DNA from 2 places in the Microbacterium sp. BG28 genome. Region 1 is predicted to be linked to the other one. Evidence: riboswitches for the same ligand, from Rfam matches in the RefSeq annotation. Region 1 holds a riboswitch; the other holds the start of a gene.

The links. A riboswitch is a leader RNA that binds a small molecule or an ion and turns the genes downstream of it on or off. The one in region 1 is predicted to bind thiamine pyrophosphate.
Region 2: it holds a riboswitch for thiamine pyrophosphate, as region 1 does, so the genes downstream of both, SK224_RS12350 (ECF transporter S component) here and thiM (hydroxyethylthiazole kinase) in region 1, are expected to answer to the same signal.

The regions. Positions count from the first base shown of each region.
Region 1 is NZ_JAXCHA010000002.1:1,017,371-1,025,605, forward strand. Features, by position in the region: gene SK224_RS10845 (bifunctional hydroxymethylpyrimidine kinase/phosphomethylpyrimidine kinase) at 1-143, opposite strand, end outside; gene thiE (thiamine phosphate synthase) at 140-787, opposite strand; gene thiM (hydroxyethylthiazole kinase) at 784-1,593, opposite strand; TPP riboswitch at 1,585-1,676, opposite strand; gene SK224_RS10860 (NADPH-dependent F420 reductase) at 1,869-2,447, shown strand; gene SK224_RS10865 (putative zinc-binding metallopeptidase) at 2,531-3,514, shown strand; gene SK224_RS10870 (TIM-barrel domain-containing protein) at 3,623-5,866, opposite strand; gene SK224_RS10875 (glycoside hydrolase family 15 protein) at 5,863-6,987, opposite strand; gene SK224_RS10880 (sugar ABC transporter substrate-binding protein) at 7,054-8,235, opposite strand, start outside.
Region 2 is NZ_JAXCHA010000003.1:241,285-249,519, reverse strand. Features, by position in the region: gene SK224_RS12380 (DUF4407 domain-containing protein) at 1-625, opposite strand, end outside; gene SK224_RS12375 (NAD(P)-dependent oxidoreductase) at 690-1,532, opposite strand; gene SK224_RS12370 (enoyl-CoA hydratase/isomerase family protein) at 1,565-2,335, opposite strand; gene SK224_RS12365 (SDR family NAD(P)-dependent oxidoreductase) at 2,332-3,093, opposite strand; gene SK224_RS12360 (energy-coupling factor transporter transmembrane component T) at 3,197-3,982, opposite strand; gene SK224_RS12355 (ABC transporter ATP-binding protein) at 3,979-5,442, opposite strand; gene SK224_RS12350 (ECF transporter S component) at 5,439-6,077, opposite strand; TPP riboswitch at 6,070-6,180, opposite strand; gene SK224_RS12345 (D-alanyl-D-alanine carboxypeptidase) at 6,218-7,798, shown strand; gene SK224_RS12340 (PPOX class F420-dependent oxidoreductase) at 7,817-8,194, opposite strand; gene SK224_RS12335 (SLC13 family permease) at 8,229-8,235, opposite strand, start outside.

The sequences.
Region 1 (8,235 bases):
TGCGCGACGAGCGCGGTGACGACCGCCATGCCGTACCCGCCGTTCGCGGCGATGCTCTTCAGGTCCGCCTGGATGCCGGCACCTCCCGTCGGGTCGGTTCCCGCGATGCTCAGCACCCGCGGAACGGCGCGCACGGCACTCATGCCGCATCCCATGCCGCGCGCAGCATACGAGCGGCATCCGCGGGGTCGCCCGCTCCGCAGATCGCAGAGACGACGGCAGCGCCCGCGGCGCCGGCTCGACGCAGCGGACCCAGGTCGGCCGCCGAGACTCCGCCGATCGCCACCGCCGGCAGCGCGCTCGCCGCGACGAGCCGCGCGAACCGCTCATGGCCCAACGGTGGCGGCGCATCGCGCTTCGTGGCGGTCGCGTGAAGCGCACCGATGCCGACGTAGTCCACGGCGTCGCCGCCGGATGCGGCGGCGAGCTGCTCGGGAGTGGCGGCGCTGAGACCAAGGATCGCGTCATCGCCGATCAGTGCGCGCACCGCGCCCGGCGGAAGATCGGTCTGTCCCACGTGCACTCCCGACACGCGCACCCCCGCCTGACGGGCGGCGAGGAAGACATCCACGCGGTCGTTGACGAGCAGCGCGACCCCCTCGGGCAGGACATCCGACACCCGCGTCACCGTGTCGAGGAAATGGCGCGCGGAAGCGTCCTTCTCGCGCAGCTGCACCGCCGTGACACCGTTCGCCGTCGCCTGGCGCACCACGTCGACGATGTCGTGGCCCGCCGCCGCGGCGATGCCCGCATCCGTCACGAGGTACAGCGAGAGATCCGCGTTCACGCGATCACCGCCCGGCTCCGCACCATGTCGGCGTCGAGGCCGGCGAGCGCGTCGAGGAACGCGACGGCGAAGCCACCCGGTCCCGCGGAGCGCTCCGCGGCGACCTCGGCGGCGACGTTGTAGACCGTGACCGCGGCGATCACCGCCGCGAGACGGTCCTCGTCGACGCCGGCGAACGCGGCCATGACGGCGCCGAGGGCGCATCCGCCACCGGTGACGCGTGTCAGCAACGCGTCGCCGTTACCGAGCCGCACCTCGCGGGCGCCGTCCGTGACCACGTCCACCGCGCCGGAGACGGCGACGATCGCACCGGTGGCCTGTGCGATGCGCCGGGCGGCGGCGACCGCATCCTCAACGCCGTCCGTCGCGTCGACTCCGCGGCCGCCGGCGCCCGAGCCATCCAGCGCGATGATCTCGGAAGCGTTGCCGCGCACGACCGCGGGACCCGCGGCGGCGAGCTCGGCGGCGAGCGCGGTACGCACCGGAAGCACACCGATCGCCACCGGGTCGAGCACCCAGGGAGTGCCCGCGTCGCGCGCGGCCGCCACGGCCTCGCGCATCGCCTCACGCTGCTCGGAGCCGGGCGTGCCGAGATTGACCAGGACCCCCGAAGCGATGCGCGCGAACGCTCCGGCTTCATCCGGGATGTCGACCATCGCGGGCGCGGCTCCGAGGGCGAGAAGGACGTTGGCGGTGAAGCCCGTGACCACCGCGTTGGTCAGACACTGCACGAGCGGGCCGCGTTCGCGCACCGCCCCCCAGGCCTGGATGGTGGATTCGATCAGGTTCTCTGGCGCGCGCGTCATGTGCGACATCCCTCCGCTCGTACTGACGAGATCAGGTTCGACGGGTGTGATCTCAGCCCCGTGGGGCACCCCGTGTCGTGTGTGTGGGTTCAGGTTAGCGGACGACTCGGGCACGTCAATCCCGTCGGCATGGGATGACGGGATTGCATCCGGCACCTCACGTGCAGGTCTGCGCCGCGGAGCCGATCGAGTGCGTATGAATGCCGCGGAGACGCTTGCGCCGGCGGCCGGATGGGACGATCGTCGGTGCCGTAGGTGCGAGGAGAGGACATCTCATGACGGAGTTCAGCATCATCGGCACGGGCAACATGGCCAACGCGATCGGCGGCGTGCTCGCGGACGGCGGAAGCAGCGTGACGTACATCGCCAAGGATCAGATCGGCGCCGCCCCGCTCTCCGGCGACGTGGTCGTGCTGGCCGTGCCCTACCCCGCTGTGGCGGGCATCCTCGACGCGTACGGCGCACAGTTCGACGGCAAGATCGTGGTCGACATCAGCAACCCGCTCGACTTCGACACCTTCGACTCGCTCACCGTTCCCGCCGGCAGCTCGGCCGCCGCCGAGATCCAGGCGAAGCTGCCGAACGCGCGCGTGCTGAAGGCGTTCAACACCACGTTCGCCGGCACGCTCACCTCCAAGAAGATCGGCGACCAGGCGACGACCGTCCTCATCGCGGGCGACGACGCCGCAGCGAAGCAGACCCTGTCCTCTGCCGTCGAGGCCGGCGGCGTGGGCGCCATCGACGCCGGCTCGCTGTCTCGCGCGCACGAGCTCGAGGCCTTGGGCTTCCTGCAGCTCACCCTCGCCGCCGGAGAGAAGCTCAGCTGGACCGGGGGCTTCGCGCTCGTGCGCTGAGGCCCGGAGTCCCCCTCACGAGGACCGCGGTTCGGGACCGCAAGCCCGCGCCACCGGGCTGTTCGCTCTGCCACGCTTTCCGGGTGAAAGCCTTCCGATGCCGCGTGTGCGGAAACGCCCTGTACTTCGAGAACTCCGTCTGCACGTCGTGCGGCACCCCGCTCGGCTTCTCCCGCACGGAGGGCGAGATCGTCCCGGTCGACGACACGGGCCGGTACGTGGATGCTTCCGGGACCGTGTGGCAGGTGTGCCGCAACCTCGACCTGTCCGGTTGCACGTGGCTGGCCGCAGTCGAGGGCGGTCAGTGCTCCGCGTGCGAGCTGACGCGGGTGCGACCCAACGACGCCGACCTCGTCGGTCTCTCCCAGTACCCGGTGGCCGAGCGCGCGAAGAGGTGGCTGCTCTTCGAGCTCGACCGACTGGGGTTCGCGGTCATCGGGAAGGCCGAGGACCCCGAGAAGGGGCTGTGCTTCGATCTGCTCTCGAGCGTGCAGGAGAACGTCGTCATCGGCCACGACGCGGGCGTCATCACGATCGACCTGGCCGAGAGCGACGACGCGTACCGGGTCAAGGTGCAGAAACAGTTGGGAGAGCCCTACCGCACCATGCTCGGACACTTCCGACACGAGGTCGGGCACTACATCGAGTGGCTGCTCGTGGAGAACACCGACCGCTCCGCCGAGGCCCGCGCGCTGTTCGGCGACGAGCGCGCCGACTACCAGGCCGAGATCGACCGTCACTACTCCGAGGGGCCGCCGGCCGACTGGCAGGCGCGCTACATCTCGACGTACGCGACCATGCACCCCTACGAGGACTTCGCCGAGACGTGGGCCCACTTCCTGCACATCACGGACACGCTCGAGACCGCCGACCAGTACGGCCTAGTCACGTTCCCAGGACTCGACGCGTTCAACACGTTCCGCGACGTCGTGACCGAGGTCTGGATGCCGCTGGCCACCGCGCTCAACATGATCAACCGCTCGATGGGCAAGAGCGACTTCTACCCGTTCGCCCTGCCAGAACCGGTGCTCGAGAAGCTCGACTTCGTCGCGTCGCTCCGGCCGTGACGGCGAGAGCCGGCGTCGATCAGCCGGCGCCGAGCCCTCGCCGGTACTCCCTGGGGTGAACCCCGGAGTCTGTGTCCGCCGAGCCCACCGGCGTCCGTCTCCCGCGAGTCAGCCCCGGCCCGTGAGAACCTCGGACAGCGCGGGCCACGCGGCGGCGCGGACGAACAGCGGGACGGAGGTACGCGACGATACGTCCGCCGTGACCACTCGACCCCCCGTCCACGACGCGCCCGTGCGGGCCTCGATCCACTCGCCCACGGGAAGGTAGACGTCCCATGCCGTCGCGCCGGGTTCGAGTACCGGGGCGACGAGCAGGTCGGGCCCCAGCATCCATTGCAGCGGGTGCTCCCACACCCGCGGGTCGTCGGGGTGGTCGAAGTACAGCGGGCGCATGAGCGGCACCGACGTCTCGACGGCGGAGGCGGCGGAGGCTGCCAGGTAGGGGATCAGGCGCTCGCGCAGCTCGACGAGCCCGCGTACCTCTCCGATCACGTCGGCGTCACCCGTGCGCTCGGCGATGTTCCACGGCGTGCGATCGTTGGAGGGCAGTTTGTGGTGGTTGAACTCCGAGTGGTACTGCATGATCGGCACGAACACGCTCGCCGCCATCGCCCGGACGTAGAGTTCGGCATCGGGAATCGGCCCGGAGAATCCGGCGATGTCCCAGCCCCAGTAGACGATCCCGCACGAGGCGGCCGACAGGCCTGCAAGCATCGACCAGCGGAACGCCTCCCACGTGGAGTTCTCGTCGCCTGCCCAGAAGGCGCCGTGCGCCGCAGAGCCCGTGAAGCCCGCGCGGCTGAACGTCACGGGCGCCTTGCCCGCCGACTCCAGGAGCCGGCCGTAGGCCGCGGCGTACACCACGGGGAAGCGATTGTTCGATGCGCCGCCCGACGAGCCGTCGAGGTACACGAGGTCCTCGCCCCACGCGTGCTCGCCGCCGTCGGTCTTGAAGCCGTCGATCCCCACCTCCTCCACCAGATACCGACGCTTCTCGGTCCACCAGTCGGCGGCGCAGTCGTCGGTGAGGTCGGGCATGAGGGAGAGCGGGAACCACCATCCACGATTGCGATACGGGCGCAGCGTCCCATCGGGCGCGGTCTCGCGGATCAGCACGTCGTGCGCGAGCGCGGCGCGGGCGTCGGCGGCGGCCTGTCCCCTCGGATGCGGGCGGAGCTTGATCAGCGGGATCTGCCACAGGTGCACGCGCACGTCGTGCGCGTGCAGCGCGTCGACCATGCCCTTGGGGTCGGGCCATGCGCCCTCGGCGGGGAACGTGAAGTCGGCCAGGCGCATCGGGCCGCCGTCCTCGCGCACCCGATACTCGGCGTCGCGGAAGATCGTGAAGCTCTTCTCGTCGCTCCACGCCTCGATCACCACGTTACGCACGGGAACTCCGTGCTCGCGGTGCAGCGCCATCTGCCGCTCGACCTCGGACTGCGTGTTCCACTCGTTGCCGCTGGCCCAGAGCCCGAAGACCCAGTCCGGCAGCGCGCGGGGACGCCCGGTCTCACCGAGGAACGCATCCAGCACCGCGGTGGGCGTGCCCGCATACAGCGCGAGCGTGAGCACGTCGCTGTCGGTGGAGGCCGCATCCACCTCGGCCTCGACCGTCAGACGCTCCGGCGACGTCTCGCCGATGTCGAACCACACGCGACGCGACGTGCGGACGTGAAATCCCCACCCCTGCCCGCCCACGACGTGCGCGAACGGCATCGGCAGGTACGTGCGCCGGTGTGCGCCCTGGCTCTTGTACTGCTCGAACACGACCGAGTCCAGGCGCGTGCCGCGGTGATCGAGCGCGTCATAGCGCTCACCGAACCCGGTGACGTGCTCGCCGGGTTCGAGCGGGAGCACGAAGCGCACGCGGTGTACACGCACGCCGTCGTCGAGGACCTCGATCCCCTCGTGCACCGCGACCGCAGAGCCCTCGATCGCGAGCGCGCCCGCGGGGGCGGGGCGCCATCCGGCGACGCGGGTCTCGAACCAGCGCGTGCGCTGGATGCGACCGTCCGCACCGGTGGCGGCGAATCGATAGCGCAGCACGGTGTGCGCAGCGGGGGCATCGAGCTCGACCTGCCAGCCCCCGGCCGCGCGGGCCGTCCGGGCCTGCGCCGAGGCGAGATGACCGCCGTCGACGGCCTGGCCGCGCGACGATCGCGCGACGCGCGTGAGCGGCACCGAGCGGGCGTCCTCGCCGTCCACATGCAGCTCGAGGGTCACGTCGTCGATGTCGCCGGACGTGCGCACACCGAGCCGCAGGCTCTGGCCCGCGACCGGCTGCACCGGACTGCGCTGCTCGGTGTCGTCGGAGTACGGATGCCCCGAACCGGAGGGCCGATGGCGGATCATGCCGCGATCTCCGCACGGTCGACGCCGAGTTCTGCGGCCAGGCGCAGCACCATCGCATGGCTCCACAGCAGCGGCGTCGCGACCGGTCCCCACCGGTCGATCCACTCCTGGCGGTGCTCGGGAGCGAGGAGGTGCCCGTCGACCTGCTCGGGCAGCATTCCCGCGTCGGTGGCTGTGGACGCCGCCCATTCCAGCAGGCGCCGTGCCTCGGCGCGATCGCCGACCGCGGCGTAGGCGAGGCCGAGGAAGCATGACAGCAGAGGCCAACGGCCGCCGCCGAAGAAGGTGTCGGCGCGGAAGCGGTACACGCCGCCGTCGACCTCGAGCTGATCCGACACCGCCTGAAGTGTCGCCGCTGCGAGCGGCGAGGCCGGATCCACGACGCCGAGCGGGGCGATGAGCGAGCTGAGGCTCGCGTCCACGGCGTCCGAACCGATCCACTTGACGAGGTGCCCGTCGACCACGGCGTCGCGCTCGAGGCGCGCGGTCACGTCCTCGGCTCCCGCCCGGGCGCGCTCGGCGCGCTCCCCGGTCACCAGGCCCGCGTCCGCGGCGGCGCGCAGACCTGCCGCGATGCAGCCGAGCGTCGAGCCGTGCACAGCCTCGTCGTGCTCCTCCCACCAGTCGTAGCACGGGCGCTCCCAGGAGCTGAGCAGGTACTCGACCGTGAGTGCGGCCGCATCGCCCCATCGCGCGGGGTCGATCGCGTGACGTTCCGCGTGCGCGGCGGCGGCCCAGAGCCACGTCCCGTAGCCGTCGAGCTGGAAGTCCCACCAGTCGTCCGCGCCCAGACCGCCGTCGAAGGTGAAGCGCGCGGGCAGCATGTGCTCGTCCGGGAGCGGCGTACCGGCGTCGGCCGCCTCGACGATGTCGCGGATGCGGTCGGCGTGCAGGTCCACGACCATCGCGCACCAGTCGTGGAACGCGGATGCGGAAGCCACCTCGCCGGCGGCCGACGCGCCGTCGGCGATGAACGATCCGTCGCGGAACCAGCAGTACCCGCGGTACGCCGAGAACGACGGCGAGGCGGGGTAGGCGCCGTTGGGCTCCTGGAGCGAGGTGATGACGGCGCGAGAGCGGTCGAGGAGCGCGCCGAGATCGACGCGGGGTGTCGTGGTCATGGGTCCGTTCCGTGGAAGTCGCGGTGACCGGGGGCGGGCGCTCCGCCCCCGGTCAGAGGGCGGGTGTCAGCCGAGCAGCGGCGTGATGCGGGTCTCGGCGTCGGTGAGCGCCTGCTCGACCGTCTTGCGGCCGGCGGCAGCCTCGGTCAGCTCCTCGGTGACGATGTCCTGCATCTCCGCCTGGCCGTCGCCGATCGAGGGCGCGAGGGCGACCTCTTCGAGCGAGTCGAACACGGCCTGGCGGTTGGTCGGCGGAGTGATGTCGAGGTAGGCCGACAGCGCCGTCTCGTCGGCGATCGGCGGGAGCTCCCATCCGGCCTCCAGGCGCGTGTCGACCGTGGTCTTCGAACTCGTCAGGAACTCGGCGAACTTCGTCGCCGCTTCCTTGTTCTTCGTGCCTGCCGAGACGGCGACGGCGTTCGAGAACAGCGCGCTCGCGTGCTGGGTGTCGCCCGGCTCGACGGCGATGTCCCAGCCGATCGAGGCGTCGGCGAGCGTACCGAACATCCAGATGCCGCTGTGCCACATCGCCAGCTTGCCCCCCGCGAACAGGCCGCTGTCGAAGTCGGGGGTGCCCGCACCCTGCTCGGCGGTCGGCATCGTGGTGCCGCTCTTGCCGACGAGCCACTCGGCTGCCGCGATCCCCTCGGGGCTGTTGAATCCGAGCTCGCCGTCGGCGGTCAGGAACTCGCCGCCGGCCTGCGCCACGGCCTTGTAGAACTCGTGGTACGAGATGGGCTGGTAGTCGCCCCACACCCCGGCGGAGGCATCGGTGAGCTTCTCGGCTGCGGCCTTCTCATCCGCCCACGTCCAGTCCGACGTCGGGTACTCCAGGCCCGCCGCATCGAAGAGGTCGGTGTTGTAGAACAGCACGACGTTGGAGAACGAGCTGGGCAGCGCGTACTGCGTCCCGTCGGTGGCGTACGCGTCGGCGAGCGAGGTCTGGTAGGCGCTCGTGTCGACGCCCTCGAGAGGCGCGAGCACTCCGCTCTGCTGGTAGGCGGCGTAGTTGGCGAACTCGATGTCGAACACGTCCGACGAGGTGCCGCCCGCGAGGTCCGTCTGCAGCGCCGTGAAGTAGTCGGCGTACGGCAGCGTCGTGACCTCGACCGTGATGCCGGCGTTCTCCGCCTCGAACGCGTCGACGATCTTCTGCAGGTTGTCTTCGTTGCCACCGGCCGAGATGAAGTTGGTGTACGTGATGGTGACGGCTCCGCCGTCCGACGGCGTCGTCGAGCCGGAGCATCC
Region 2 (8,235 bases), on a different contig from region 1:
CCTCTCGCGCGATGTCGTTGTGGAAGACCTGCAGCACGAGCGGCTCGGCGACGACGATGCCGATGAGCGCGGCCATGATGACGCGGGGGAAGGCGAGACCGAGCAACCGCCACACGTTGCGGGTGGAGCGCATCGTGGAGGTGAGGAAGCGGTCGAGGTTGAAGATGATGAGCGCCCAGATGATCGCGAGCGGCACGGCGGCCCAGGCGGCGATCTGCACCCCGGTGACCAGCGCGAAGCCCATCGAGAGGGCGGAGACGAGCGCGGTGCCGACCAGCACGAAGAACATCTGCACGAAACGCGGCGTCTCGCTCGGAACGTCGTCCAGCACCTCGCCTTCGGCGCCGCCGAGCACCGCGAGGGTGCGCGAGAGGGGCTGGCGCGGACGGCGGCGCGGGCTTCGACGTTCGCGCACCACGGGGGGCGTGGGGTCGGGAACGGATGCCTCGGGCTGCGGCTCCTGCTCGGGCTCGTCGATCGGGTCGATCACCTCGGTCGGACCGGTCGCGATGTCGTCGGAAGGACGGACGTCGCTCAGGTACAACGCCTCCTCTTCGGGCTGCGACTCGAGGTCGATGCGGCCGTCGGAGCCGAAGCGGCCGGGTCGATGCGCGGAGAATGACACTGCGCAAGGGTAGGAGGCCCTGCCTGTGTGACAGGTGCGAGCGGACGCCGCCGCGTCCGCGAGCTCAGTCGAGGAAGATGTCGGGGAACATCTCCGCGTCGGGGGTGCCGGGCACGGCGGCGTAGCCGGAGAGGTCGGTGACGCCGGCCTGGGCGAGCACGTCCTCGACGATGAGCGTCTGTCCGGTGTACTCGCGCGCGGGCCGCGTGATCACCTCGTACGCCGCATCCGCGTAGATCTCCGGGGTACGGCTGACGGCCATCATCCGCTCACCGCCCAGGGAGAACTGCACAGCGGCGGTCGCGATCGTCGTCCGCGGCCACAGCGTGTTGGCGGCGATGCCCGCATCCGCGAACTCGGCCGCCATGCCGAGGGTCGCCATCGTCATCCCGTACTTGGCGAGCGTGTAGCCGGTGTGGGCGCCGAGCCACCTGGGCGAGAGGTTCAGCGGAGGCGACAGCGACAGGATGTGCGGGTTCGCCGCATCCTTCAGCATCGGCACCGCGGCGCGCGAGAGCAGGAAGGTGCCGCGCACATTGACGTCCTGCATGAGGTCGTACTTCTTCGTCGCGAGCTCGAGAGACCCCGAGAGGTCGATGACCGAGGCGTTGTTGACGACGATGTCGATGCCGCCGAACTCACCGTGGGCGGTCAGCACGGCCTGCGTGATGTCGTCCTCGTTGCGCACGTCGCCCACGAGGGGCAGCGCATGCCCGCCAGCCTCCTCGATCGCGGCCGCTGCGGTGTGCACCGTCCCCTCGAGCTTCGGATGCGGGGTGTCGGTCTTGGCCAGCAGGGCGATGTTCGCGCCGTCGCGTGCGGCGCGCAACGCGATCGCGAGGCCGATGCCGCGACTGCCGCCGGACATGAGGATGGTCTTGCCGGCGAGCGGCTTCTGCTCGGTCATGGGATCTCCTTGGTGCGTCGGGGGCGTCGGACTCACCCGCGGCGGGCGGATGCGGCGGCGAAGGCCTGGATGCGGGCCTTCGCGTCGGGGGCGTCGAAGGCGGCGCCGATCGTGCGCGCCTCATCGTCGAGGTTGTCGGCGAACGAACGGTCGGCGCCCGAGCGGACGAGCCGCTTCGCCTGGCCGAACGCATCCGTCGCGCCCTCGAGCCAGAAGCGCGCGATCTCGAGAGCGCGGGATGCGGGGTCGGCGCAGACTTCGGCGACGAGTCCCCATTCGCGCGCATCGGATGCCGACAGCGTGCGGTCCTGAAGCAGCAGCTGCAGCGCGCGGCGCGGGCCGACGGCTGCGGCCAGCAGGGTCGAGACACCGAGGTCGGGCGTGAGGCCGATGTTGGCGTAGCGGCTGACGAACCTCGCCCCCTCGGCCGCGACGATGTAGTCCGCCGTGAGCATGAGACCCAGACCGCCCCCGGCGACCGCGCCTTGGACGGCGGCGACGACGGGCACGGGGGACTCGGTGAATGCGCGGATGCCCTCGTGGATCACGTGCGCCGCAGCCGTGACATCGCTGCCGTCGGCGCCGGAGGTCGCCATGGAGATCACGTCGCCGCCGGCGCAGAAGGCGGGGCCGGCCGCATCCAGGAGCACGGCACCGACGGCAGGGTCGGAGGTGACGTCGCGTGCGACATCCCGCCAGCGTTCGCCCATCGCGAAGTCCATCGCGTTCAGTCGATCGGGACGGTTCAGCGTCACGCGGGCGAGGCCGCCGGCCACCTCCACCAGGATCGGGTCGACGCTCATCGCGGAGCCATCCGGATCGCGCCGTCGAGACGGATCGTCTCGCCGTTGAGGTATCCGTTGCGCACGATCTCGGCGACCAGGCCGGCATACTCGTCCGGGCGCCCGAGGCGGGCGGGGTACGGCACCTGCTGGCCGAGCGAGTCCTGAGCCGGCTGCGGCAGGCCCGCGAGCATGGGCGTCTCCATGATGCCCGGCGCGATCGTGACGACGCGGATCGCGTGGCGGGCGAGCTCGCGGGCGATCGGCAGGGTCATCGCGTGCACCCCGCCCTTCGACGCCGAGTACGCGGGCTGCCCGATCTGGCCGTCGAACGCGGCGACCGACGCCGTGTTCACGATGACGCCCCGGTCGCCGCCCGCCGCCGGCTCGGTGCGGGCGATGGCGGCGGATGACTGGGCGATGACGTTGTAGGTGCCGACGAGGTTCACGCGCACGAGCTTCTCGAAGTCGGCGAGCGGCGTCGGAGCGCCCTCACGATCCAGCACTTTGGCCGGCGGAGCGATGCCCGCGCAGTTGACGACCACGCGCAACGGCGCGGCGGCGGATGCGGCGGCGACCGCATCCGCGATCTGCTCGGGACTCGTGACGTCGGCCGCGGCGAACGTGCCGCCCAGCTCGGCCGCGCGTTCCGCACCCGCCGACGACGGCAGGTCGACGAGCACGACGTGCGCCCCGTCGGCGGCGAGTCGCTGAGCCGTCGCCCAGCCGAGTCCGCTCGCGCCGCCCGTGATCAGCGCGGATGCACCCGCGACATCCATACGTTCTCCCTCGTACGTCGGTATCGGGTTCCACCCTACGCGGCACCGGGTCCCACCGTCACGCCCCGCTCCGGTCCCACTCCAACCGCGCGCCGGGGACGCGTCAGAGGGCGAAGACGAGGGTCCACGTGCCCGCGAGCACCGCGGCCGTCACGGATGCGGCGGCGATCACCGCCGCGAGGGCGACCAGCACCGCATCGCGCCAGCCGAGCCGGGACGGCCGCGCCCAGGTGCGCGGCGCGTCGGATCCGAAGCCGCGGGCCTCCATCGCGGTCGCGAGTTTCGTGCCGCGACGGATGGAGAGCACGAAGAGGGCGAACGCCTGTCCGAGGAACCGACGGATGCGGCCGCGGTCGGCCACCCCGCGTGCGCGCCGCGCCAGCGCGAGTTCGCGCCAGTCATCGACGAGCAGTCCCACCAGACGCAGGCCCGCGAGCGCACCGAGCACGAACCGGGCGGGCAGGCGCAGCAACTGGGCGAGGCCGTCGGCGAGGTCGGTCGGGTCGGTCGTGATGAACAGCACGACCGACGGCAGCGCGATCGCCAGCACACGCAGCACGATGGCGGCCGCGAGCGAGAGCGACCCCTCGCTGACGCGCACGAGCCCCCACTCGAAGAACACGGCGCCGGAGGGGCGCCCGTACAGCACCGTCGCTGCACCGCCGATGAGCGCCGCGACGCCGATCGGCCACACGCGCAGCCACACCTCCCGAGCCCGCAACCGCGAGCACGCCAGCAGCAGGAGCGTCGACCCGAGCGTGACCGCGGCCGAGACCGGGTCGATCGACAGCAGCAGGGTGACGGAGACGACGAGGGTCGCGACGAGCTTGGTGACCGGGTTGATCCGGCCCAGAGGGCTCGCCGAGGCGTCGATCGCGAACAGGCTCATGAGGGCTGCCCCAGCCGAAGCTCGTCGTCGGCGAGCTGCGCGACGAGGGAGGGATCGTGCGAGACGAAGCCGATCGCGGTGCCGTCGGCACGGAGCTCGTCGATCAGATCCGCGAGCTCCCGCCAGGTGCGCGCGTCCTGCCCGTAGGTCGGCTCGTCGAGCAGGATGACGCGGGGCGCGGTCGCGAGCACGGCCGCGACCGTCAATCGGCGCTTCTCCCCGCCGGACAAGGTGAAGGGGTTCGCCTCGGCGAGGCGCCCCAGACGCAGGCGCTCCAGCAGCGGGTCGATCCGCGCGGCCACCTCCGCATCGGAGAGCCCCAGGGCGCGAGGACCGACAGCGAGCTCGTCGCGCACGCGCGCGGTGAGCAGCTGGTGCTCCGGCTCCTGGAAGACGGTGCCGATGCGCGTGAGCAGCTGGGCTGCGCGCCAGCGCGAGGGGTCGGATCCGACGCCGGCGGCCAACGCATCCGCCGCCCGCACCTCGCCGCCGACCGGCGTCAGCAGCCCGGCGAGGGTGAGCGCGAGCGTGGACTTGCCGGCGCCGTTGGCTCCCGTGATCGCGAGCGCCCGGCCGGCGTTCAGCCGCACGTCGATTCCGGACGCGGCGGCGAGCGCCTCGCGGCGCCCGACCCGTCGGCGCCCGACCGCGAGAGCGGCGCCGACGACGAGCGGGGATGCCTCTCCTGCGCGCGGGCGCGGCGTGATCCGAACGGGGACTCCCGGCACCCAAACGCCCGCCTGCGTCAGGGCGTCCGCCGCAGCGGCGAAGACGTCGGCGGGGGTACCGTCCGCCAGCACGCCGCCGTCGGGCGCGAGCACGACGACGCGGTCGACGAGCTCGGCCCACAGGTCGACGCGGTGCTCGACGACGACGAGCGTCGCCCCGGTGCGGGCGGCGACGGCGGCGACCGCATCCCGTACCTGCCGGGCGCCGTCGGGATCGAGGTTGGCCGTCGGCTCGTCGAGCAGCAGGAGCTTCGGGCGCATGGCCAGTGCACCGGCGAGCGCGAGCCGCTGCTTCTGTCCACCCGACAGCGCGGAGGTCGGGTGGTCGAGCGACACCGACAGCCCCACCGCATCCAGCGCTTCGCCGACCCGCGGCCAGATGGCGTCGGCGGGCACCCCGAGGTTCTCGCACCCGAACGCCACATCGTCGCCGACGCGGGCGAGGATCACCTGCGCGTCCGGATCCTGCAGCACCATGCCCGCGGCGCCGCGGACGGATGCGGGGTGCGCACCGTCGACGGTCAGCTCCCCCGTCGCCTCGCCGTCCTCGTCGCCGCCCAGCACGCCGGCGAAGGCGCGCAGCAGCGTCGACTTGCCCGCACCGCTCGCCCCCAGCAAGAGAACGCGTTCACCGGGCTCGATCGTGAGATCGATGTCGGCGACGGCCCAGCGCCTGCGACCCGCGTGCCGCCACCCCCACCCGCGGGCGACGACCCGCGCGCCGAGAGTCACGCCGCGTCGGCGGCTTCGACGATGCGCGCCTGGCGTCCGGAGGCGAACCGGTCGAGTGCTCCGGTTGCGGCGAGCGCACGCGCGATCAGCCACGAGACGAGCCCGGCGATGACGATGCCGGAGGCGATCGCCGAGACGAAGTAGATCGCGCGGGGCCCCGCGTCATACGCGGCGATGGAGGAGAAGTTCGTGTCGAGAAGCGCCACGGCCAGTCCCGTGAGCGCGCCCGAGACGAGAGCGACCCAGACCCGGTAGTTCGCGTAGGCGAACAGCGCGAAGCCGAGTTCGGCGCCCACCCCCTGCACCACGCCCCAGATGAAGGTCGTGAAGCCCCACTGCGTGCCGAGTGCCATCGAGACGACGGCGGCGACGATCTCGCCGTACAGCGCTGCGCCCGGCTTGCGGATGATGAGCCCCGTGAGGACACCTGCGAACAGCCAACCGCCGGCCAGCAGACCCTCGAGCCCCGGCAGGAACGCGAGCGCCGTGCTCAGCGGCGTCCAGGCCTGACCCCAGACCCAGAAGATGACGCCGGCGGCGACGCCGATCACGCTGGCGACGACGATGTCGACGACCCGCCAGCGCCAGCGCGAGGTGAGAGAAGAACGAGCGGATGTGGACGTGGACGTGTGCATTGATGCTCCTTCCTGCGCCGGCATGATCCGGATCAGGTTCGACGGTCGAAGCGTGGATCCGCTTCCTCTCAGCCCGGCTCACCGGACTCCCGTGGTTGACGTGCCGAGTATAGACCCGCGGCTCGCGCTACCGTAGGCGGGTGACCGTGACTGGCCCGACCCCGCCCACTCGGCGTTCGCTGCGCCGCGGCGGAGACGCCGAGCCATTCGTCGACGAGGCTCCTCTGCCGCCCGACGATCTCGAGATCGAGGTGCCGTCCGCGCCCGTCGACGCGGCATCCACGCCCGCGATGATCGCCGCCGCGAGCTTCGACGACACGACCGATGCCGCCGCGCCCGCACAGGATGCCGCCGCATCCGTGCCGGTCGTCGTACCACCGGCGACGACGGCGCTGAGCTGGGTCGATGAGGCCACCGTCACCAGCGCGTCCCGGGCGGTTCCGCAGCTGGAGGCTGCGGGGGCCGCCTCGTTCACCCCTGTCGCTGCGGACCTGCTCGCGCGTGCCCCCCGCCGCACGCCGTGGCGTCCCGGCGTCCTTGTTCCGATCGCGCTGATCGTCGCCGTGATCGCGGCGTACTGCGGCACCACTCTGCTCTGGCCGCTGCACGCGATCACCCCAACCGTGCAGGCATCGGTCGTCGAGCCCACACCCGCGGCGGCGGCCGTCGGAGCGTGGCCGGGCGAGGGCAGCGCCGCTGTCGTCGTCGACGGCGTTGGCTCCCCCCTCACCTCCAGCGCCGATGCCCGTTCGATCGCGAGCATCACCAAGGTCGTGACCGCGATGGTCGTGCTCGACCAGATGCCCCTGGCCGCGGGGGAACAGGGCCGGGAGTTCGCGTTCAGCGCGGCCGACGAGCGCGAGTACTGGTCGTACCGCCGCAACGGTGAGTCGGCGCTCGACGTTCCGGTGGGCGGCACGCTGACGGAGTACCAGATGCTGCAGGGCATGCTCATGGGGTCCGCGAACAACTACGCCGACCGCCTCGCCGACACCATCTGGCCCAACAACGCGGTCTACGCGCGAGCGGCCAACGACTGGCTCGCAGCGCACGGGCTGACGGGCATCACGATCGCCGGCCCGGCCGGCATCGAGGCCGAGAACGCGGCCACCCCCGCAGCTCTGCTGGAGGTCGCCAAGCGCGCGCTCGCCGATCCCGTCATCGCCGAGATCGTGCGCACCCCCTCCGTGGAACTTCCCGGAGCGGGCCTCGTCGAGAACACGAACAATCTGCTCGCAGACCCCGGCGTCGTCGGCCTCAAGACCGGCACGCTCGACTCCTACAATCTGCTCGCCGCGAAGGACGTCACGATCGGCGACACCACCGTGCGCATCTACGCCGCGACGCTCGGCCAGCCCGACGTCGAGACGCGGGATGCGGCTACCCGCGCCCTCTTCGCCCAGGTCGAGCAGGAACTGCAGCTCACGCCCTCGGTCGCGGCCGGCACGATGGTCGGTCGGGTCGAGACACGGTGGGGCGCGACCGTTCCGATCGTGACCGCGGCCGACGCCGATGTGGTGCTGTGGAACGGCTCCGCGGCGACACTCGCGACCTCGTTCGATCTCGGCGACGCCCGCGAACAGGGCGAGGTCGTCGGCTCCCTCGTCGCGACCGGCCCGAAGAACGCGACGACCGTCGACGTGGTGCTCGACGGCGAGCTGGACGGCCCCAGCCCGTGGTGGCGGCTGACGCATCCGCTCGAGCTTTTCGGCCTCGTCTGAGCCGCGCGGAGCCCGCTCTCAGGCGCGGAAGTCGGGGGACCCGAGCACACGCTCCACGGTGATCTCGAGCGCCACGCGATCCGGGTTCGGACGCGGTTCGCGGTAGCGACGGGTGTAGAGCTCGACGGCGTGGGCGACCGCATCCGCGTCCTCGACGACGCGCGCGGGCCCCTCGAAGCTCAGCCAGCGGCGGCCGTCGACGGTGTTGACGCTCGCACGGCCGGTGCGCTCGACGTTGAGGAACTTCTGTGTGCCGCGTGAGCCGATCACGCGCACGATCCCGTCCTCGTACGTGATGCCGACCGGCACGGAGTGGATGCGGCCGTGACGGTCCAGCGTCGACAGCGTGGCGAGATGGTACTCGGACAGGAACTCGCGCGCGGCGTCTGTGATCACCGCCTCAGCCTGCCAGAGCCGGGTAGGCATCGGCTCAGAAA